2 regions of the Metabacillus sp. KH_069 genome follow, and region 1 is predicted to be linked to the other one. Evidence: a T-box and tRNA genes for the amino acid it is inferred to sense, from the RefSeq annotation. Region 1 holds a T-box; the other holds one or more tRNA genes.

The links. The T-box of region 1 lies ahead of pheS (phenylalanine--tRNA ligase subunit alpha). A T-box ahead of a tRNA ligase gene usually reads a tRNA of that ligase, here a tRNA-Phe.
Region 2: it encodes a tRNA-Phe, which carries the amino acid that the T-box ahead of pheS (phenylalanine--tRNA ligase subunit alpha) is inferred to sense. The anticodon was not compared.

Annotation. Positions count from the first base shown of each region.
Region 1 covers NZ_CM174460.1:3,308,888-3,320,943, forward strand. Annotated here, with positions in the region: gene bioD (dethiobiotin synthase) at 1-525, opposite strand, end outside; gene AC3ISE_RS16715 (biotin transporter BioY) at 522-1,109, opposite strand; gene bioA (adenosylmethionine--8-amino-7-oxononanoate transaminase) at 1,250-2,629, shown strand; gene pheT (phenylalanine--tRNA ligase subunit beta) at 2,683-5,097, opposite strand; gene pheS (phenylalanine--tRNA ligase subunit alpha) at 5,112-6,146, opposite strand; T-box leader at 6,209-6,451, opposite strand; gene AC3ISE_RS16735 (TrmH family RNA methyltransferase) at 6,852-7,610, opposite strand; gene sspI (small acid-soluble spore protein SspI) at 7,780-7,992, shown strand; gene AC3ISE_RS16745 (M42 family metallopeptidase) at 8,024-9,109, opposite strand; gene AC3ISE_RS16750 (dUTP diphosphatase) at 9,173-9,661, opposite strand; gene AC3ISE_RS16755 (sigma-w pathway protein ysdB) at 9,800-10,195, shown strand; gene AC3ISE_RS16760 (TVP38/TMEM64 family protein) at 10,202-10,810, opposite strand; gene AC3ISE_RS16765 (DUF1294 domain-containing protein) at 10,866-11,135, opposite strand; gene rplT (50S ribosomal protein L20) at 11,214-11,573, opposite strand; gene rpmI (50S ribosomal protein L35) at 11,601-11,801, opposite strand; gene infC (translation initiation factor IF-3) at 11,823-12,056, opposite strand, start outside.
Region 2 covers NZ_CM174460.1:4,398,353-4,410,408, forward strand. Annotated here, with positions in the region: gene AC3ISE_RS22015 (S1C family serine protease) at 1-525, opposite strand, end outside; gene AC3ISE_RS22020 (MBL fold metallo-hydrolase) at 630-1,424, opposite strand; gene AC3ISE_RS22025 (two-component system regulatory protein YycI) at 1,431-2,237, opposite strand; gene AC3ISE_RS22030 (YycH family regulatory protein) at 2,224-3,570, opposite strand; gene walK (cell wall metabolism sensor histidine kinase WalK) at 3,560-5,404, opposite strand; gene yycF (response regulator YycF) at 5,410-6,114, opposite strand; gene AC3ISE_RS22045 (peptidoglycan DD-metalloendopeptidase family protein) at 6,373-7,827, opposite strand; tRNA gene AC3ISE_RS22050 (tRNA-Phe) at 8,109-8,181, opposite strand; gene AC3ISE_RS22055 (adenylosuccinate synthase) at 8,632-9,918, opposite strand; gene dnaB (replicative DNA helicase) at 10,611-11,975, opposite strand.

The DNA.
Region 1 (12,056 bases):
TCCAAGAACGGCTATCCCGTTTTTCTTTGCATATTCTGCTGTCAGCAAGGAGTGATTAATCGTTCCAAGTGCGGGATGAGTAACAATCAGGACAGGAATGTTCAGCTCTTTAATAAGATCTTTCGTTAAATAGAATCCATCTTCATTTTCAGCAAGAGGCACTGCCAGCCCGCCTGCCCCTTCTACGATCACAATATCGTTTTCCTTTTGAAGCTTGAGATATTGATTGACCAGTCGATCCTTATCAATTTTAGTGCCTGATATTTGCGCGGCTAAATGAGGGGACAGGGGTTCTTCCAGACAGTAAGTACATAGGTCATCTTGCTGATAGGGCAAATTTGCGGCCAGACGATATTCTTCAATATCCTCTGAAACCAGACAGCCCCCTTCCAGCCTTCCTCCGCTTTGAATAGGTTTGTACGGAACGGCTTTTATCCCCGAGCGCTGAAGCATTCCGATTAAATAAGCGGTTACAAACGTTTTTCCGATTCCCGTGTCTGTGCCAGTAATAAATATCCCGCTCATCCCTTCGCTTCCCCTGAATAGGAGACATTGACCAATGGCCTGCGCACGGATTTATACAATCTTAGTGATAATAAAGCAGCTCCAAAACACAGAAGCAAGTCGCCGAATACACTCAGCAGAAAACCGCTGTAAAATGCTGCGCTAAATGAAATCCCTGTTCCAATCCATGTATTTAACGAGAGATATAAATAGCCTACGCCAAATAAATAAACAATGATAAGACCAGTAAAATGAGCAAACAGAAAATGCTTCAGCTTTGGCTTATTGCACCTTTCAAGGATATAGCCGATGACAAAACTTGCAGCAGCAAATCCGATTAAATAACCGAATGTCGGCTGAAAAATATAGGAAAGTCCTCCTCCGCTTGAAAATACCGGAAGCCCGGCAAGTCCGATCCCAATATACAGCATTTGACTCATTGCACCAAGCTTGCTCCCCAAAAGGGCACCTGCAAGGTAGACAAATAGAATCTGCAAAGTAAATGGAATAACCGGCATCGGTATCTTAATAAAGGCTCCTACTGCTGTTAGAGCAGCAAACATTGATACAACTGAAATGGAATAGACCGACAGTGAACGCTTCATCCTTTTTCTTCCTCTCATTCTATTTTTCTTCATTTTATCTACATCAAAACATATATGTCAACTAAATTATTCTTTGGTTGACATATAGTGTTTTCTGTTTATACGATAGAGTTATAAAAAATTCTTACAGGGGGCTCACCATGTACAAAAGTCCGGCACTCGCTGATATCAGCTACGAAGAACTGGCAGCAAAAAACAAGCAATATATTTGGCATCCTTTTACTCAAATGAAAGATTACATAGAAGATCAGCCTGTTATTATTGCTGAAGGGAAAGGACGAAAACTGATAGATGTAAATGGCAAAGAATATTGGGATGGCGTCTCTTCCATCTGGTTAAATGTACACGGTCACAATGTAGTAGAATTAAATGAAGCAATCAAACAGCAGCTGGATAAAGTAGCACACTCCACCCTGCTTGGCATGGCAAATGTTCCTGCCATTCTTTTGGCCGAAAAAGTCATTAAACTTATGCCAGAGGGACTCACTAAGGTGTTTTATTCAGACTCAGGCGCCACTTCTGTAGAGATTGCTGTTAAAATGGCCTTTCAATATTGGCAGCATAAAGGAAAAGGGAATAAGAGACAATTTATCACGATGAAGGAAGCTTATCATGGAGATACGATAGGCGCGGTTTCAGTAGGAGCCATCGACCTGTTTCATAAAGCCTATTCATCCCTGCTTTTTGACTGCATTAAAATTCCATACCCTGCTGTATACCGTTCACCATTCGGCAATTCTGAAACTGTCATCGTTCATGAATCGTTAAATGAATTAGAGAATCTATTAGCAGAACGTTCTGATGAAATTGCTGCTCTGATTATTGAACCGATTGTTCAAGGTGCAAGCGGAATTATTGTGATGCCGGAAGGTTACCTGAGAGGCGTCAGAGAGCTTTGTACAAAATATGACGCCCTAATGATAGCGGATGAAGTCGCTACGGGTTTTGGCAGAACAGGGAAAATGTTTGCATGTGAGCACGAGCATGTAACTCCTGATCTTTTAACCGCTGGAAAAGGACTGACAGGCGGATATCTTCCTGTCGCCATTACAGTTGCTTCTGAAGAGATTTACAGTGCATTTTTAGGAGACTATGAGGAGCAAAAAACGTTTTTCCATGGTCACAGTTACACAGGAAACCCTTTAGGCTGTGCTGTTGCCATTGCAAATCTTGAATTAATAGAGAAGCGGAATCTCGTACAAGAAGTTGAGAACATGTCAGAATATCTGGCAACTCGATTAACAGCTTTTTCACAGTTGGACCACGTGGGTGATATCCGGCAAAAAGGATTTATGATCGGGATTGAATTAGTGAAGAATAAGGACACAGCCGAACCGTTTGATTGGAAGGACAGGGTGGGAGTTAAAGTCTGCAGACGGGCAAGAGAACTCGGCATGCTCCTCAGACCACTCGGAAATGTCATTGTATTTATGCCGCCCCTTGCAGCTGCAAAAGAGGAATTGGATGAGATGGCTGATATTCTTTATCAGTCTATAAGAGACATGACAGAGAAAAACTGAACGGAAAAAAAGCAGTGTAATCTCTGAGATTACACTGCTTTTCATGTCAATCATTAACCTCTCAGCACCGCTGCATATTTCTCTTCAACAGCACGAAGCACTTTTTCATGAGCCTTCGTTACTTCTTCATCTGTTAATGTACGCTCAGGATCGAAATAGCGCAGAGAGAAGGCAAGTGACTTCTTATTTTCTTCCAGTCTATCGCCTTCATATAAGTCGAATACAGACACTTCTTTTAGAAGCTTGCCGCCTGCTTCAGAAATCGTTTCTTTAAGATCGCCTGCAACAATTCCTCTGTCAACAACAAGAGCAATATCCCGTGTCATTGAAGGGAAACGAGGAATCACAGAAAACTTTAATTCTTCAAGATTCGTCTCCAGGAGCTGCTGTAAGGCAAGTTCAAATACATATGTTTCAGTCAGGTCCATTTGTTTTTGAAGTTTTGGATGAACTTGGCCGATGAATCCGGCAGTCTGGCCATTAAGCAAGATTTCAGCCGTACGTCCAGGGTGAAGCCCATCGCGCTTAGCCTGTTTGTATGTGATCTGCTCTTTTAATCCAAGAACATCAAACAATCCATCAAGAATTCCTTTTACTACATAGAAATCTACCGGCTTCTTTTCGCCCTGCCATTGATTTAAATGCCACAAACCAGTAACAGCACCGCTTAACCGTTCTTTTTCAACAGGCTGTTCGCCTGCTCCCTTTGAAATGAAAACGGAGCTCATTTCATAAAGCGCAACTTGGTCATTTTGACGAGCAAGATTGTATTTCAGTGTTTCCAGCAAATGCGGAACCAAGCTTAAGCGGAGCACGCTGCGCTCTTCGCTCATCGGCATAGCAAGACGAGTATAGTCTGATGCTTCAAGAGCAAATTGAGATGCTTTTTCTTCGCTTGTTAATGAATAGGTAATCGCCTGGTACAAGCCTGCTCCTTCTAAGTACCGGCGTGCTTTGCGGCGGTTAGACTGATATTCAGTCAGTCTGCCTGGTGAAGATGCACTGACCGGGAATGTGGAAGGAATATTATCATAGCCATACAGTCTGGCTACTTCTTCTATTAAATCTTCTTCAATCGCAATATCTCCGCGTCTTGTCGGAACTGTAACCGCAAATGCTCCATTATCTTCCTTAACCTCAAAACCTAGTCGAGTGAAAATCGACTGAATTTCATTAACTGAAATGTTCATTCCGAGCACCTTGTTGATTTTATCTGCAGGAATGCCGACTACAGCTGGTTCTGCCTCTAAGTAGTTTACTTCTGCAGAACCATTAAGTACCTCACCGCCTGCAAGCTCAATCATTAATTGTGCTGCACGTTCTGCTGCAGCACGCACACGGTTTGGATCGACGCCTTTTTCGAAACGCGCACTTGCTTCACTGCGGAGTCCATGATCTTTTGAAGCTTTGCGGACAGTTTGACCATTGAAGTACGCAGACTCAAGCAGGATCGTTGTTGTATCTGAATGAACTTCAGAATTTTCTCCGCCCATTACGCCTGCAAGAGCAACTGGCTCTTTTCCATTTGTAATAACAAGATGTTCAGGTGACAGAATACGCTTTTGGCCATCCAGGGTGATGATTTCTTCGGAAGCTTCAGCAAGTCGGACAAGAATTTCTTTTGAACCTAAGCGGTCATAATCAAAGGCATGCAAAGGCTGGCCATATTCAATTAATACATAGTTGGTAATATCCACAACATTATTATGAGGACGAATTCCTGCTGCCATTAACCGAGTTTGAAGCCATAGAGGTGATGGTGCAATACGCACATTGCGGATCACCTTCGCTACATATAATGGATTCTCTTCTTTAGCCTGGACTGTAACTGAAATATAATCTGCAGCTCTTTCAGAAGCTTCCGCATGAGTAAGGTCCGGATAAGTGACACTTCTTCCTAAAATCGCAGCTACTTCGTGTGCGACACCAAGCATGCTTAAGCAATCTGAACGGTTAGGTGTTAATCCAAGCTCAAGAATCTGATCATCACGGCTCAGCTCGGCAAGAGCATCTGCACCTGGCTGAACGTCATTCGGGAAAACAAAAATCCCTTCAGAAAATTCTTTTGCCACAAGCTTTGACTCAATTCCTAGCTCCTGCAGAGAACAGATCATTCCGTTTGATTCTTCGCCGCGCAGCTTAGCTTTTTTAATTTTAAAGTTTCCAGGAAGAACGGCACCCACAGTTGCTACCGCTACTTTTTGGCCTTTATCAACATTTGCAGCACCGCAAATGATCTGCACAGGCAGTTCTCCTCCGACATCTACTAAGCATTTGTTCAGCTTATCAGCATTCGGATGCTGTTCTTTTTCAAGCACATGACCAATTACAACACCGCTCATGCCTTCGTTCAGTGTTTCAACACCTTCTACTTCAATCCCGCTTCTAGTGATTTTTTCTGCCAGTTCTTCTGCTGATATTCCGCTGAGATCAACGTAATTCTGCAGCCATTTATATGAAACAAACATCAGTAAACCTCCTTTTATGCTCTTTTAAATTGTTTTAAGAAACGAACATCATTAGTGTAATAGTGGCGAATATCGTCAATGCCGTATTTCAGCATGGCAATGCGCTCAGGGCCCATTCCAAATGCAAATCCGCTGTATTTTTTCGAGTCAAATCCAGCCATTTCAAGAACGTTCGGATGAACCATTCCAGCACCTAAAATTTCAATCCAGCCAGTGCCTTTACATACATTGCACCCATGTCCTCCACAAGCAAAGCATGAAACATCAATCTCTACTGAAGGCTCTGTAAATGGGAAAAAGCTTGGACGCAAACGAATTTCGCGGTCTTCTCCAAACATCTTTTTAGCAAAGGCTTCCAGTGTTCCTTTTAGATCGCTCATGCTGATGTTTTCATCGATTACTAACCCTTCAATTTGAGTGAATTGATGAGAATGTGTCGCATCGTCGTTATCGCGGCGGTACACTTTACCAGGACAAATAATTTTAACAGGCCCTAGACCTTTGTACTTTTGCATCGTTCTGGCCTGAACAGGGGATGTATGTGTACGAAGCAGCGTTTCATCTGTAATATAGAACGAATCCTGCATATCACGAGCAGGATGCCCTTTTGGAAGATTCAATGCTTCAAAGTTAAAGTAATCTGTTTCAACTTCAGGACCCTCTTCAACTGAATAACCCATGCCAAGGAACAGATCTTCAATTTCTTCAATAACTGCTGTAATAGGATGATGGTTACCAGCTCGAACCGGACGTCCAGGAAGAGTCACATCAATTGTTTCTGCAGCCAGTTTTTCCTCAACCGCAGCTTCCTCAAGGCCTTCCTGTTTTGCTGCAATGCTCGTCGCAATGCTTTCACGGACCTCATTTGCAAGGGCACCCATTAACGGACGCTCTTCTGCAGATAATTTCCCCATACCGCGGAGCGCTTCTGTAATCGGTCCTTTTTTTCCTAAGTATGAGACACGGATGTCATTCAGACTTTTTAAATCATTTGCTGTTTGTATTTTTTCAAGTGCTTCTAACTGAAGCTGTTTCAGTTGTTCCTGCATGCTGTTTCCTCCTTTATTTCAAATGAATGATCATTTTTTTCCAAAATAAAAAACCCGCCCAAAAAAGGGACGAGTTGAATATCGCGGTACCACCCTTGTTAACAGCCCAAAAAACATAAGCTGTTCACTTCGTTCTAAGATAACGGAATTGATCCGGAACACCTTTACATTCAAAAGCCGAATGGTCCTGATGCCAGCTAAAGAGGTGAATTCATTTACCGCAGTCAAAAAAATGCTCTCAGTCACCGGCATTTTCTCCCTGATTGACGCTCCCGTAAACTACTCTTCTCTATCATCGCTGTTAGAGTATGTAACTGTATCTTATTATAATGAAAAGAAATTGTTCATGCAACACCGAAAAGCGGAGCCGACTGTTCAGGCCCGACAGACAGATAAGAATTCACCCGAAAAGTCCGGGTTTGACTTTTTGGGGGAATTTGTTCTGGCCGAGGGACTAGGAGGCGGAGCTAGACACCGCCGAAAAGCGGAATCGCCCGGTTAGCTCCGACAGACAGATAAGGATCCGACAGAAAAGGCGCTTTTTGCCTTTACTGCCGGATCCGTTCTGGCTGAGGAGTTGGGCGATGGAGCTAGACAACACCGAAAAGCGGAGCCGACTGTTCTGGCCGAGGGGCATCTAGCCAAATTTGAAATTTTATTTTCCAGACACACCGGAATAAATAAGGAGCTGCGAAAACTCCGCCCTTATTGATCCCCAATACAGTGATACATAAGAATTCCCGCTGCAATCCCTGCATTTAGGGATTCCGCTTTTCCGAGGATTGGAATGTACAGATTTTGATCAGTAAGGTGAAGATATTCTTTATTTACTCCGCTACCCTCATTGCCAATGAGCAGGCCAAATGAAGCTGCTGCTTCCGTTTTGCGGTAATCAACACCATTTTGGAGCGAGGTTCCGTATATGGAGACATTTTGCTGTTTAAGCTCTGAGATTGCCTCATTCAATTTCCTTTTTACAATAGGAATGTGAAAGATTGATCCCTGACTGGAACGGACAACTTTAGAATTATATGCATCAACTGTCCCGTCACCAAGAATGACTCCATCCATGCCTGCAGCATCTGCAGTCCGGATGATTGTCCCTAAATTACCAGGGTCCTGGATTGCATCTATCAGTACGACCTTTTTCCAGGCACTGATTTCGTGCTTTTCTGATTGAACACAGACTGCGGCTGCACCCTGAGGCGATTCGGTTTCAGAGATAGCTTTCATGATTTCTTTTGTGACATATGTAATTGACAGGTCATCCGCATTCCAGTGAGATGGAATGTCCGTTTCTTCTGAAATAATCAATTCTTTAATCACGGATTTATCCTTTAAAGCTTCTTCTACTAAATGCAAGCCTTCAATTAAAAATGTATTTGTTGTGTCACGTTCTTTTTTTGTATGTAATTTACGCCACTGCTTAACCTTCTGATTTTGCAAAGATTCAATTCGTTTCACGAGTATACTGCTCCTTTACTGCTGCATTTCTTCTATATAATTAGGTGATTCTGAATCACTTTTTTCTCTTGTCCAGCTTTTTATATTATATCTTATAAAACATACATAAAAAACACAAAATAACACAGGATATGGGTAGGTAAATATTATAAGATATGGAGTGATAATGATGGATTTAAATTTAAGAAATGCCATTATCTCAAATGTATCAGGCAATGATCAAGGTCAGCTGGAGGATACAATTGTAGATGCCATTCAAAACGGAGAAGAAAAAATGCTTCCTGGCTTAGGCGTTCTGTTCGAGGTAATCTGGCAGAATTCAAGCGAGGATGAGAAAAATGAAATGCTGACGATTCTTGAAGAAGGTTTAAAAAAGAAATAAATGCTGGGCAATCTGCCCAGCATTTTTATGATTAATCGAAGGTAATTGTTTTAACGGTTTCTTCATCAAGACGTTTAATAACCTCAGTAATCAGTTTTACTGCATTTTCATAATCATCGCGATGAAGCATAGCTGCATGAGAGTGAATGTACCTCGTTGCAATTGTAATGGAAAGCGCAGGTACACCGTTTGCTGTCATATGAATGGCGCCTGAGTCGGTTCCGCCGCCTGCAATCGCATCAAATTGGTATGGAATGCTGAGTTCATCGGCAACCCCGACAACAAAGTCACGAAGTCCTTTATGAGAAACCATTGATGCATCATAAAGAATAATCTGCGGGCCTTCCCCCATTTTGCTTGAAGCTTCTTTCTCTGTAATCCCAGGTGTATCGCCTGCGATCCCGACATCGACACCAAAACCGATATCAGGCTGGATTACGTGTGCTGAAGTACGCGCTCCGCGAAGACCTACTTCCTCCTGAATCGTTCCGACCCCATAAACAACATTTGGATGGTTGGCGTCTTTCAGCCCTTTAAGGACATCAATTGCTATTGCACAGCCGATGCGGTTATCCCATGCTTTCGCAAGAAGCATCTTCTCATTGTTCATAACTGTAAATTCAAAATAAGGAACGATCTGATCTCCAGGCAAGACCCCGAACTCCATCGCTTCCTCACGGCTTGATGCACCGATATCAATAAACATATCTTTAATATCGACCGGTTTTTTTCTTGCTTCAGGAGGAAGAATGTGCGGCGGTTTAGATCCGATCACACCTGTCACGTCCCCTTTTTTGGTGCTGATCGTCACACGCTGTGCGAGCATAACCTGCGACCACCATCCGCCTACCGGCTGAAAACGGAGAAATCCTTTATCATCTATTTTGGTAACCATAAAGCCTACTTCATCTAAATGACCCGCAACCATAATTTTCGGGCCGCCTTCTTTGCCTGTTTTTTTGGCTATCAAGCTCCCAAGACCGTCTGTTGTTACCTCATCGGCATATGCCGTTATGTATTTCTTCATGACTTCTCTCGGCTCTCTTTCGTTGCCGGGAATTCCTTTTGCATCTGTTAAATCTTTCAGCATCTGCAGTGTTTCGTCTAATTTCACCATCAGTTTACCCCCCTCTTTTATTAATTACTATTATACTAGACGCTGGAAAGTAATTCAAAATTCTCAATACCCTTGTTTTTGACGATCGTGATTGACTTCATTTTTTTTAACATAAGCAGCCTCAATCTCTTCAGGTGAAAATCCAAGAGCTTCTCCGAGCAAAAGATACTGTCGAAACAGTTCTAGATAGTGTGCTTCTGAACGGCTTTTTTCAAACTGCGCAATTTTTTCATAAACAAGCACAAAATGGGCTGTTAAGGAATTTTCATCAGCGGCTAAATCAAACTCAACACCATCTGTCACGCCTATCTCAATTCCAAGCGACAGAATGAAATGTATGCCATCCACATACTCCTCAAGAATAACGATTGTTTCAGCCGGGGGCTTTAAACTCCAAAATTTAAAGCATCTTGTTTCATTGGCCAGTTCGCCTACCTCAACCAGCAAAGCTAAAATTTTCTTTTCAAGCAGCGGTTCTTCTTCCAAACCGTGCTGTTTTTCAATTTTCGAATCAAGATCATTCTGCATCTCAAACAGCTTCAAAAAATTCATTGTTTATCACTCCTATACTCGCCAAGTTTAACACTTGCACCTTTTCACTTCAAAAAAAATCTGAACTTCCATAAAAAAACTGAAACTTTATGAATGCTTCAAACGTATTGTAACAAAATACGTTTGGGAGGCACTACCATGATAGTAATCCTGTTACGATTACTTTTGCTTGCTCTTATTGTCTTTGTCCTTTATTCTCTTGTAAAATATGTGCTGAATCCCAAGCGGAAGCTTGAGCTTGCACAGGAGCAAAAAGAGTATTTCCTGCTTGATGACCGTGACAACGTGCGCAAAAACTTTTTGTTAACCTACAAGGGTGTTTTGTTCGAAGGCGAGAAATACCTTGGAACAACAGATCTGGCGTTTGAGGTTGTATCCATCTTTATGTGGACCGGCAGTCCAAGTAAACTCCAAGGACTTTCTCTCTCTGATTTTGAATTTGTTGAGGAAAAAGTGAGGGAACAATATCCTCATGCCGCACTCGATTGGAAAAGTCCAGTAAAAGAATTATTATTAAAAAGCAAAAAGCCGTGACAGAGGTCACGGCTTTTCCATTGATTTTATAAAGAAATCGTTCCATTTTAAGACCACTCTTTTTTCCCTCAGCAAATAAACAAATAAAATCAGCGTTCCAATTAATACAATTGTTGTAATAAGCGAGAATTTTCCAAAGTAAGCCCCAAAGGATGTAAAACAAAAGGCTGCAGGGATATGAGTCCAAAAAGAAAGCTTTGCGTAATCTTTAAATGATGTCGACCGGTCAAGAATGCATAATGATAAAATGGAAAAGTTAACGAACGGGATCATTCTAAGAACAATGATTTGTCCTACAGAAAGTCTCGTGTATTTACCAAGCCATTTTTTCCTTAATCCTGAAAACCGCTCCAAAAAAGAAGGAAATTGTTTTGATAGGATATAAAAACTTATGCTTGCGACAGTCAGCCCGATAATCGAATAAAAGGTCCCAAATTGAGTTCCGAATAGTATTCCTCCAATGATACAGATGACAACCACAGGAATGAATAAAAACTGTCTTAAGATGTGCATAAAGATAAAAAAGAGCGGTGCCAGAAAGCCTGTGGACTGAACCGTTGAAACGACTGCTGAAGTTGCAAGATCGATTGTTCTCACCTCTTTCATGCAGTTCATAAGATGACTTTTTGTGAGTAACGTGTTACTAAATTGTATCTGTTTTATAGCGGCATTATGACATCTTATATAAAAAATAGCTGAACAGGACGAGATGAATCACCATCAAAACAGGCAGACCGACAACAAACGATTGATGCTTCGTTTTATGCCTGAATGCATTCATTCCAATTGTCAGCCCGATCGCACCCCCAATGAAGCCAATAAGCCAAAGCGTGTTTTCTTTGATTCTCCATTGTCCCTTTTTCGCTTTATTTTTATCTGCTCCCATTAAATAGAAGCCGTAAATATTCAGTATTATGTAATATCCAATCAGAAGCGCCATCAACTTGCACCCTTTCTATAAAAATAAATGTGAAAAAAGGCCATTCTCAAACGGTGAGAATGACCTTTTCAGCAATGATTAGCTGTTTAATTTAGCTTTAGCAGCGTCTGCTAATTGAGCAAATGCTTGAGCATCTGTTACAGCAAGCTCAGCAAGCATTTTGCGGTTTACTTCGATGCCAGCAAGCTTTAAGCCATGCATTAAACGGCTGTAAGAAAGACCATTCAAGCGAGCAGCTGCGTTGATACGAGTAATCCAAAGCTGACGGAAATCGCGTTTTTTCTGACGGCGATCGCGGTAAGCATACATTAATGATTTCATTACTTGCTGATTAGCAACTTTGTATAATGTATGTTTTGAACCGTAATAACCTTTAGCTAATTTAATAACTTTTTTACGTCTTTGACGTGAGACAGTACCGCCTTTTACTCTTGGCATGTCAATTCCCTCCTATGTGAAAACGAATTATTTAATATTATCTAATAAATGACGGATGCGTTTGAAGTCGCCTTTGCTTACTAAAGTGCCTTTGCGAAGTTTGCGTTTTGCTTTTGTAGATTTGTTAGCAAATAAATGGCTAGTGTAAGCGTGTGAACGTTTTAATTTACCTGATCCAGTCTTTTTGAAACGCTTTGCAGCGCCGCGATGAGTTTTCATTTTTGGCATAAGGTATTCCTCCTCGTATCTTTACTTTTCTACTTTAGGTGCTAGAACCAAGAACATGCTTCGTCCATCCATTTTCGGATGAGACTCAATTGTACTTAAATCTTCACAAGCTTTAGAAAAACGGTCTAAAACACGTTGACCAATTTCTTTATGAGTGATTGCACGGCCTTTAAAACGGATAGAAGCTTTCACTTTATCGCCTTTTTCAAGAAACTTGCGTGCATTCTTAAGTTTTGTGTTAAAATCATGCTCATC
Region 2 (12,056 bases), 1.1 Mb from region 1:
GCTTTCTGTTCTGAGAACAGCCAGATCCATGAGCTCATCGCTTCCGAGGACCTCAGCAGGTACACGGGTTCCATCGCTTAAGCTCAGTTCAATCTGAGATGCACCGGCGATAACATGATAGTTCGTGACGACAAAAGCATTGCCGCCTTCTTTTTTGTAAATGACACCTGATCCTGTTCCCGCTTCGCCTTTTTCATTCCAGAAGCCGGCTTCCTGAATATTCACCACACCAACGACAGCTTTTGAGACTTTGTCGACAGCTTGGGTAACAGCTGTGCTTACATCGACTGAAATGTTTTTGGAAGGTTCGGTTTCGTTCGGAGTCTGATCCTCGCCAGTTTCCTCGTCGTCATCTCCTAAAGCCAGGTCATATGGAAGGATGTCCATATTCGCAAGCACAGGAATGGAGAAAATGACGAGAAGCCCTCCTAAAATTGCGCCAAGGAGGCCTGGCAGGAACTTTCCGCCCCGGTTTCCTTTTTGTTTTCGATTATACTGTTCATAGTCCTGATCGTAATACCCCATCGCTTTTTCACCCATCCTTTCACACAAACAAACCCTGTATGAATAGTGTGTATATCTTAGCAATATTATACTCAAGGATATCCAAAAAAATCTATTTTTATATCTTAGACAGTAACGAGAGGCGTTGGGTTTTTAGGATCTGTATCGTACAGTTCAAACTGTTCGCCGGACATGAACCCTTTGCTTGCAAGCGTCTGCTGTACAGACATTCTTGCGAGCTCTTTCATATTGTTGTCTTTGCTTAAATGGGCCAGGTAAATTCTTTTTGTTTTGTCTCCGATCACATCGGTCATTGCAAGGGCAGCATCCTCATTTGATACATGGCCGACATCACTCAGGATCCGGCGTTTTACACTCCATGGATAGTGACCCATTCTGAGCATGTCCACATCATGGTTGCTTTCAAAAACGAAGGCATCCGCATTATCAATGATCCCCTTCATTCTGTCACTGACGTACCCTGTATCCGTGATTAATGCCAGCTTCTTGTCTTCATGATGAAAAGCATAAAACATCGGCTCAGCAGCATCATGCGACACGCCAAACGATTCTACATCAAGTCCTCCAAATGACCGAACGGTGCCTGTCTGGAAAATAAACTTCTGATCGGGATGAATGGCTCCGATCAGCCCTTCCATTGCATTCCACGTTTTCTCATTTGCATAAATCGGAAGCTTGTATTTTCTTGCAAGAATCCCCAAACCTTTAATATGATCACTGTGCTCGTGGGTAACAAGAATACCGGATAACTGATTGATTTTTTTCCCAATCAGCTGAAACAGCACTTCCATTTGTTTACCGCTGAATCCCGCATCAACGAGCAATGAATGCTGATCTGTTTCTATATAAGTGGCATTGCCCGTGCTTCCGCTTGCGAGAACACTGAATTGCAAGCTCATCGTTTCTCACTCCAATTTTTCATTAGAACGGATCACTTGTCCTTCTAATGCATTTACGTAATAATCCTCTTTTTCATTTACAACGATATGCCATGTCGGTGCCAATATCTGTTCTCCTGATAAGGGAAAAGGTGTATAGTAGCCAAATTGCACCTCTGTTACTTTGCTGTTTGGCTTTAAATCATTTTTATTGTAGAGAGCCTCCAGTGCCTTAAGGGCAGGGAGGGTGTCCTGTCTTTCTTCCAAATCCTCAATATTTTCAAGCATGGTCTGCTCATAGCTGACAATCTGATTCTTATCATTTAAATAAAGGGTCAGCATCCCGATGTTCTGGTCAGTAGAAAGGTCCTGAAAGACCATTCTATCATTATATGTTTGAATATAGACGATTGTATTTTTTACCTTATCCGTCTTCCATAGCGCATATTGATCTCCGTAAAGGATGTTCTCGCGGACAATCTGATTCAATTTACTCTGGGTATTCGTCTCAGGCAGTCCAATCGGTTTTTCAAATTCAGCTTTTAAACCGGTGAAGTTAGTTTCAACATTAAGAATCTCCTGATTGGATAAAGCCTTCAGTTCTTCCTCAGAGAAAACCTTGCTTTCAGCTGTAATGTAAGCACCTTTTTCATTACCTTTAGGCAGCTCTCCATAAGTAATTCCTTCAGCTGCAAGCTGTTCTTCAACTGTTGCTTTTTGAATCACATCGTACCTGCTGTTTGTAATGATAATATTAAAATATTGAATTGCTAAAAACGTATTCAGAACGAGAAATGCCAGTATAAAAATGGATTTCGTCTTACTCCAATCCATCGCTGTTACCTCCAAGCGTATCATTTCCTGCCTGCAGCTTAACGAATTGGCCGCTTTCGGTTTCTACGTACCAGTACGGTTTAACGGCCACAATTCTCGGCTCTGCTGTTGCAGACATTTCATAAGCAGGAAATACCCGCTTCACATTTTCTTTTTCAATCGTCTTTCTCTGCTCAAGCAGATTCATGACTTCTTTGCCATTTGGCATCTTCACTGCATTTGGAACAAATTCTGTATCTAAATCATAGAGAGGGCGCAAATAGGTCGCAATTTCATTATTTCCCCACCGCATCGAAATCTCAGTAGGTCCAAACGTATTTGTGTTATTTTCAAACACGGGAACAGAGTCAACCATCAGACGAAACGAGACGAGCTGGCTGTCGGAATCCATATTGTAAAACTGGTAGTCATCTGTCCAGCCGCCATGATTATTTAAGAACTCTATGCTTTGTTTCATAGCTTTTCCCCGTTCAATAAACATGCTCGGATCGATGGTCGGATTGACAAATCTTAATCTCTCCTGGCTTGGGTAAACGGTCAGCAGGCTTGTTCCGTCTGTATAGACGTTTTGTGTAGGCTTCATTTCTCTTCTTACATAGCTTGGATTTGTAAAGAGCGCCTGTTTGAAATTCTCACCGCTGATCGAATTAATAATATACTTCATCTGATTCAATTCAATCTTGCCCTCAGGCAGAAGCAAGTTCTTATCTTCTAAAAGATCGATCGAAAGGTATGGATCCAAGTTTTCCTTTTTTTCAATGATGGAAGCAATGATGTTTCTTGCGTTTTCATTGCTGATAGATGCCTCATATACAAGTCTTTGTTCGACAGAAACAAAAATAATTTTTTGCGGCTGATTGGCTTTTGCCTGAGGCAGGACAATCCGGTCAAAAGAAGAGTAAATGGTTTTCTGCGATTTATATTGAAAGATAGATTGAAAGATTTCAAACGGAATTTTGTCACTGAAAACAAATTCTATTTTTTTCGATTCGCTTTTCCCATTCAGCCATTCATCAAGCTGATCAGACGTGTATCTGCTCGAGACATTTTTCACTTCGCTGATATTCCAGTTTCGCAGCTGGTTCCACAGGAAATCAATATTTTCAGCTTTAAACGTTCCGTAATGCTCGGCATTTTGATGGACAAACATCTGATAGGGACGGATCACGTTAGCCGGCTCGTTTTTCACTTGACTGATAGGTGCATTTTCTAGATACTGGCTATTTTGTATAAAGTCATAGTTAGGCTTAAAGGTCCACAGGTTATACGTAAAAAACACACTGCAGCAGACAAGCAGCACTAATATGACTGTTTTTGCTTGTTCACGATTCATCCCAATCATCCTCTTGATCCCGGGTAAATGGAAGAGTAAACAAGATCGTTGTTCCTTTGCCTTCCACACTTTTTGCCCATATTTCCCCATCATGCGCGCCAATCATCTCTTTTGCGATAGCAAGGCCGAGACCTGTTCCCCCGAGCTTTCTTGTCCGCGCTTTGTCCACACGGTAAAACCGCTCGAATATTTTGTTCTCGGTTCCTTTTGGAATGCCCATTCCCTGGTCTGTTACGCTGATTTGAAGCTTATCCTCTTGCACTTCAACCTTAAATGTAATCAGACCGCCCTCTGGCGAATATTTGAGAGCATTTGAAATAATATTATCCAGCACTTGTGTAATCTTATCAGGATCAATGTCCACATAGAGTTTTTCGTCCGGGAGCTTGCGCAGGAAGGTCACGTGCTGTTCCTTTGTCATCTCAAACCGGTCAATAATTTGATTAAAGAAAGTAGTAAAGTTAATCCATTCTTTATTGATGCGGTAATCTTTGCTGTCCAGTTTTGAAAGCTGCAGCAAATCATTTACAAGACGAATCATCCGTTCTGTCTCATTTTGAGTGACGTTTAAAAATTGAGGAGCAATTTCTTTATCTTCCCAGGCTCCATCGGCAAGTGCTTCCAGGTAGCTTCGCATCGTCGTAAGCGGTGTTCTTAGTTCATGAGATACGTTAGCTACAAATTCACGTCTTTCCTCATCAATTTTTTCCTGTTCCGTAATATCATAAATGACAGCAATCAGACCATTATTTCGTTTTTGCTCTTTTTGAATAACAGAGAAATTCACTCTCAGGATGTATGGCTTATCCTCAGTGCTTGCATCTAAAATAAGGGAGTCCTGCTGCTCAATTAAACTATCAAACGTATACTCGTCTTCAATCCCGAGTATTTTCGTAATCGGCACCTCATAAACGGTTTCACGTGAAACGTTAAGCATTTCCAAGGCCGGATTGTTGACCAAAATAACTTCCCCAGTTCGGTTCGTTGCGATGACGCCATCCGTCATATGCGCAATAACAGATGCCAGCTTTTTACGTTCTCCTTCAGTAGAGGCCTGAGCTTCTTCAAGTTTATCTGTCAGATTATTAAACGTAATGGCAAGCTGGCCAATTTCATCCTCGCCGTAAACTCTAACTTTCCTTGAAAAATTACCTTTGGATAACTCAATTGCCTGCTTTCTCATATCAGACATTGGCCTAGTAATCGTACGCGCAAGAAAAACACCTAATGCTGCGGTGATTGCCAAGGAAATACCGGTTCCTGTGGCTAAGATTCCATTGATAACCCTCATCTGAGAAAATACTTCTTCCATCGAAGCTACAAGATACAATGCACCGATGGTTTCTTGGTCAATATTTTTAATAGGCGTTGAGGAAACCCATACACGCCTGCTTGTGTCGCGTTCTATATAGACTTTTTCATCCGGTTTTTCGAAAACAAGCGTCCGTTTTACAAGAACTTCCGTCGTCCGTTTTCCAATAATATCGCTATTATTAGGATCTGACGTAGCAATCACGCGGCTATTTTTATCAATGACTCTGATTTCCTGGATTTCATCCTTTGCAAAGTCCTTTAATATAGCGGTGATGTCTTCCTCAAGCGTCGGAAGGGTGCCTGATGGATCCTCTGTCCGTTCTTTCGTCATTTCCTGTTCAATGCTGTAATTAATAAAATTGATTCTTTGCGTAATGGAGGTATTGAAGTTTTCTGTCAAAGATCTTTCTAGCTGCTGCACAAAATAAACTCCTATGATCTGCATGGCAATCATAATCAGGAGCACATAAACCATTACAAATTTGAAATGGATCGATCTAAAAAAACCTACTTTATTCATGAAACCTACTCCTGTTCAGGGTTTCGCAAGTAATACCCGACACCTCTTCGTGTCACAATCCAAGTCGGATGACTAGGGTTATCTTCGATCTTCTCCCTTAGTCTGCGCACGGTCACATCTACAGTGCGGACGTCACCAAAGTAATCATAGCCCCAAACGGTTTGAAGGAGGTGTTCACGCGTCATAACTTGTCCAATATGTTTAGCTAAATAATGAAGCAGCTCAAACTCACGATGAGTCAGTTCAATCGTTTCACCGCGTTTAGAGACGACATAGGCATCCGGATGAATCGTTAATGAGCCGATTTCAATTTCATTTTTATCTGATTGCTGTTCTGGAGGAAGAGCCTGCAATCTTCTTAAATTCGCTTTCACACGTGCTAAAAGCTCTCTGGTGCTGAAAGGCTTTGTGACATAGTCATCAGCTCCGAGTTCAAGTCCAAGCACTTTATCGATTTCAGAATCTTTCGCTGTCAGCATGATAATGGGAATTTCATATTTTTTTCGGACTTCACGGCATACTTCCATTCCGTCCTTATTCGGGAGCATAATATCTAAAAGAATGAGATCAGGCTGAATTTCTTCTACCATTTCGACTGCTTCGTTTCCATCGTAGGCACAAAATACTTCATAGCCTTCTTTTTTTAAGTTAAATTGCAGAATGTCTGCAATCGGCTTTTCATCATCAACAACTAAGATCTTCTTTTCCATGGCCAATCGCCCCTTTTACATAAGGTGTTTCTTTCCTTATTCTTAATTTACCACTTCTACTAAACAGATTCACCTTTTCAAGGCGTATTTCTTTTTAGCTATTTCCTAAATGTGCTGCAGTAAGTCAGCTGCAGCGTGAAAAGAGGTTCATCATGAACTCACTGAAAACTTACCGCTAAAAATTATTTCTTTCAGGAAAGACAAAAACCCGGCATATTGCCGAGCTGAAATAAGGAAAACCTCTAGCAAAGCTAGAGGTTATTTTTTCAAGTAATTGAGCGGATTTTTCAAGTTTCCATTTTGGTAAACTTCGAAATGCAAATGAACGCCTGTTGAACGTCCAGTAGATCCCATTACACCGATTTTATGGCCTTGAGATACGGTTTGACCTACAGAGACAGAAATAGAGTTTAGATGTGCGTAAACTGTTTTCATGCCATTTCCGTGGTCAATCTCGACTTTGTTTCCATAAGCTCCTGAGTTTCTTGCATAAACAATTTTCCCATTATCGGCAGCTTTAATCGTACGATCACTTACACCTGCGATATCTATTCCTTTATGCATTTTGCCCCAGCGAGTTCCAAGTTTGCTTGTTACAGTTCCGCCGACAGCAGGCCATGCTAAAGATCCGTTGCCGCGTGAAGGAACGACTTTCGTGCCTTTAACGATAATTTCTTTTACCGGCTCAGTAAGTGTTTCATCCTTTGTTGTATCGCGTTTCACTTCATTGCCGTTTTCTTTATAAACAATATAATTTAACAGCTTTTGACCGTCTTTGCCTTCTTGTTTCGTTTTCTTGTCACCTTTGAACATAGAAGAATCTTCGATCACTTCTGTTTCATAGGCAATTGCTTCTTTCTTAGATACTTCTTCTTTTACAAGAACATTTGTAAATGGTTTATACTCTTTTACATTCAGTTCGTCACCAGGTTTAATGACATCTTCATCTTCTAAACTTGGATTAAGTGCAAGAAGTTCTTCTACAGTAAGTTTATATTCAGCAGCTACTGTACTGAGTACATCGGTACCATCGACTTTATGTTTTTTCTCTTCAAGTGTTCCTTTTTCAAGAAGCTTTAAGCCTTCCTCAGCCGTAATCAGCTTATCGGGAGAAATTTTTTCTTCTGAAACTGAAACTTTATCAGAAAAGGAAACGTCTAATATACGTGATTGATTTTCTTTAATAGGCTGCAGAGGCACGGTGGAATCTTTCATCGTATCCAGCTGTTTCAAAACGTCCTCGGAAACATATTTGCCTTTAAATTTGTTCAATACACTTTCGGCTTCTTCTTTGTTTTTGAAGTAAGCAACGTTTTGGTCGTCTACTTTAATGGATGCAGCTTCTGCTACAACATCCATTTCTGCATTCAGCTTGTTTACTGTTTCTTCGTTGTTAGAAACAGGACGAAACATTTGCTCAGGGATCATTTCAATTTCTTCAACCGTTAATTGATAATCTTTATAGTTCTTTTTGGCCTCTTCAACTTTCTGCTTTGAAAGGTCATCAATTAACTGCTGACTGTCGACTGTACCAATTCTTTCTCCATCTAAATAAACATGATAGACCGTTTCAAGCTTTTCTTCCGCAGATGCAGATCCAATGCCAAACGACAGTGCTCCGGCAAATCCCAAACTAAAAAAAGCCTTCTTCATTATGCTGTTTTTTGTATATTGAACGTTGTTTCCAACGAATCCATTTATGCGCTTAAACACGATTTAATTTCCTCCCAATTAACCACTGCTAAGTACTTTATCTATCATTTTATAAGCAAATAGTTCTATTTCGACAAAATTCTATTTTTTTATCACTATATTAAATTAGCATATTATCAGACAATTACCTAGTCATTTTGCAAAATGTAACATTTCTGTATTATTGGTGACATAATTTACTGTTTCCTGTCAATATATGCCCATATAAGCAGGATTTCTCATGCCGCGAAAGTCACAAAATAAAAAGACATGCACCCTATAAGGATCATGTCTTTTTTGAGTGGCTCGGGACGGAATCGAACCGCCGACACAAGGATTTTCAGTCCTTTGCTCTACCGACTGAGCTACCGAGCCATATAAAAGTATGCAGTACAATAGTTGTTTTTGTTCTTGGGACCTTCGCCCAAATTTCAGGAAGCTTAACCAAGCAGCGGCTCAATTTGTGCGCTGATGTGAATGCTTCGCAGCTTATTCGATCGTGCTCTACCGACTGAGCTACCGAGCCATGTTTAAGTATGAAGTACATCGTTGTTTTTGTTCTTGGGACCTTCGCCCGAATTTCAGGCTGCCGAACCTTTATATAATCTTTTCACAATGTTATGTAAAACGTTGTTTAACACCGGACCTTTATTATTATAATTCATGATTCGCGGAAACACAAGGAAATTATTTAATATAAAGAAACTTGTTATAGTGAATGAGAGAAAATATTGCTAGAATCAAGATTTAGACTGATAGAAAAAGGCTATCTCGACTCCTTAATCTAAAAAATCGAAAGGAGGCAAGCCCCTTTCGATCCTTTGCTTAGCTATATACGCTTCTTACAACGTTTGTTTGTGTTCTGTCAGGTCCCACTGAAAATACCGAAAGAGGGATGCCTGTAAGCTGTGATACACGCTCGATGTAGTTGCGTGCGTTTTGCGGAAGCTCACCAAGGTCGCGGACGCCTGTGATGTCTTCAGTCCAGCCTGGAAGCTCTTCATAGACAGGCTCACACTCAGCAAGTACTTTAAGGCTTGCAGGGAAAGATTCCATGATTTCGCCTTTGTATTTGTATGCTGTACAAATCTTCAATGTTTCGATGCCAGTTAAAACATCAATGGAGTTTAATGATAAATCTGTAATTCCGCTGACACGGCGTGCATGACGGACAACAACGCTGTCAAACCAGCCTACGCGGCGTGCGCGGCCTGTAGTTGTACCGTATTCACGGCCGACTTCGCGGATATGATGTCCGATTTCGTTATCGAGTTCAGTAGGGAACGGGCCGTCTCCAACACGTGTTGTGTATGCTTTGGAAACACCGACAACATGGTTGATTTTCGTTGGTCCTACACCAGAACCGATTGTTACTCCTCCCGCTACCGGGTTTGAAGAAGTAACAAATGGATACGTACCTTGATCGATATCAAGCATAACACCCTGAGCACCTTCAAATAGTACGCGTCTGCCTCCGTCAAGAGCATCATTCAAGACAACAGCTGTGTCGCAAACGTACTGCTTGAACTGCTGACCATACTCATAGTACTCATCAAGGATTTCTTCAATGGTGAATCCTTCTGTTTCGTAGTACTTTTCAAGCATGCGGTTCTTTTCTTCAAGGTTTCTAGTTAACTTTTCTTCGAAAGCCTCACGGTCCAATAAGTCAGCGATGCGGATTCCTACACGCGCTGCTTTGTCCATGTATGCAGGGCCGATTCCTTTTTTAGTCGTACCGATCTTGTTGGCACCTTTGCGTTCTTCTTCTACTTCATCAAGTTTTAAATGGTAAGGAAGAATAACATGCGCACGATTGCTGATGCGAAGATTGTCTGTGCTTACTCCGCGCTCATGAAGATAAGCAAGCTCCGTAATAAGAGCTTTCGGGTCTACTACCATTCCATTGCCGATTACACAGGTCTTTTCACTGTAAAAGATACCTGATGGAATTAAGTGGAGCTTATATGTTTCACCGTTAAATTTTATCGTATGTCCAGCGTTATTCCCGCCTTGATAACGAGCAATAACCTCTGCATTTTCTGAAAGGAAGTCGGTAATCTTTCCTTTACCTTCATCTCCCCATTGTGTTCCAACTACTACTACTGAAGACATTAATGTGCACCTCCGGTTTTTTGCAACTCTTTCTTTTTTCGCACGATCAAACAAGCTAATTTTACCAGCAAACGAATCGAAAGTCAACGAAAAGACGAACATTAATAAGATTACATTTTAATTTCGTTCGTAATATATCGTAATTGCGAATGATTTTGTTCATCTTTACATAGATTCCCCTTGTTTTAGGGTTTCATTCCAAAGGGAGGATGTGTGCCGTAGGAGAACGTTTGAAAATTGTAGTTGAAACAATAAATGGAGATCTGTTTTTTATATAAGTGTGTCATAACCAAGTTTGCAGCAAATAATAAGGGATCCCGTATAAAATAAGTGGTCCATGATCGCATTTTCAGCACTTAATGTAGGTGACAACACGTGGGAAGTGTTTCATAACCGAGTTTGAAACACTTAATGTGGGTTACAGCACGGGGGAAGTGTTTCATAACCGAGTTTGCTACACTTTATGTAGGTGACAACACCGTGGGAAGTGCTCCATAACCGAGTTGGCAGCACTTAATCTAAGCTAAGACACAGGATAGTGCTTCATAACCGAGTTGGCAGCACATTATGAGTGCGCAACACCGAGAAAAGTGCTCACAACTCAATTCACTGCAATATCCCCCTAAACAAATCCCCTATCATCGCTTATCATCATCTATCTCCACAAAAAAAAGCTGTCTGCAGCGACAGCTCTAAGCACCTGGCGGAACGCCGGCATCATCGAATCGCCGTTCCAGGTTAACGAATTTATTGTATTCTTTTACGAAAGCAAGACTGACCGTTCCGACTGGACCGTTACGCTGTTTTGCAATGATAATTTCGATGATATTTTTATTTTCGGATTCCTTATCGTAGTAATCATCACGATATAAGAAAGCAACAATATCCGCATCCTGCTCGATACTTCCTGATTCACGGATATCTGACATCATAGGACGCTTGTCCTGGCGCTGCTCAACTCCGCGTGATAGCTGGGATAAGGCGATTACAGGCACTTTTAATTCCCTTGCGAGCGACTTAAGTGTCCGGGAAATTTCAGATACTTCCTGCTGACGGTTATCTTTATTTCGTCCGCTTCCCTGAATCAGCTGCAGATAGTCAATCAGAATCATGCCAAGGCCGCTTTCCTGTTTGAGGCGACGGCATTTTGCACGGATTTCGCTTACCCGGATACCTGGTGTATCATCAATAAATATACCTGAATCCGACAAGCTTCCCATCGCCATGGTGAGCTTGCCCCAATCTTCAGGAGTTAAGTTGCCGGTACGCAAATTCTGTGCATTAATATTGCCTTCTGCACAAAGCATCCTCATGACGAGCTGATCTGCCCCCATCTCAAGACTGAAGATCGCGACGTTTTCATCTGTTTTCGTGGCCACGTTTTGCGCGATATTCAAGGCAAAAGCGGTCTTACCAACAGACGGACGGGCAGCTACGATAATCAGATCATTTCGCTGAAATCCCGCTGTCATTCTGTCAAGCTCTGTAAAGCCCGTGGCTATTCCGGTAATGTCACCTTTTCTTGTGTGGAGCAATTCAATGTTATCGTACGTTTGAACAAGTACGTCTTTAATATTCTGGAAAGCTCCCGCGTTTTTCCGCTGTGAGACCTCCATGATGTTTTTTTCTGCTTCATTTAATAAAACATCCACTTCATCTTCACGGGAATAACCGTCTTGAGCAATCGTTGTAGCTGTTCGGATCAATCTCCGCAAAATCGACTTCTCTTCTACGATTCTTCCGTAATATTCGATATTGGCAGCAGTCGGTACCGCATTTGCCAAATCACTTAAATACGATACTCCGCCGATTTCCTCTAATAAATTGGCATCCGCAAGCTCAGAGGTTACTGTTACTAAGTCAACAGGCTCCCCTTTATCCGCAAGCTTCAGCATCACATTGTAAATCTTCTGATGAGATGCTCTGTAAAAATCTTCTGGAATCAGAATTTCAGACGCGGTGATTAAAGATGCGGGTTCTAGAAAAATCGCTCCGAGTACAGCTTGCTCCGCCTCAATATTTTGCGGGGGAATCCGATCATCAAACATTTCATTCATGATGATCACCGTCCTTCTTTGATTTAATTAGAATTGAGCACGCCTTGGTCAGTTCCTCCAGGCAGTCCGTTCTGAATGAGG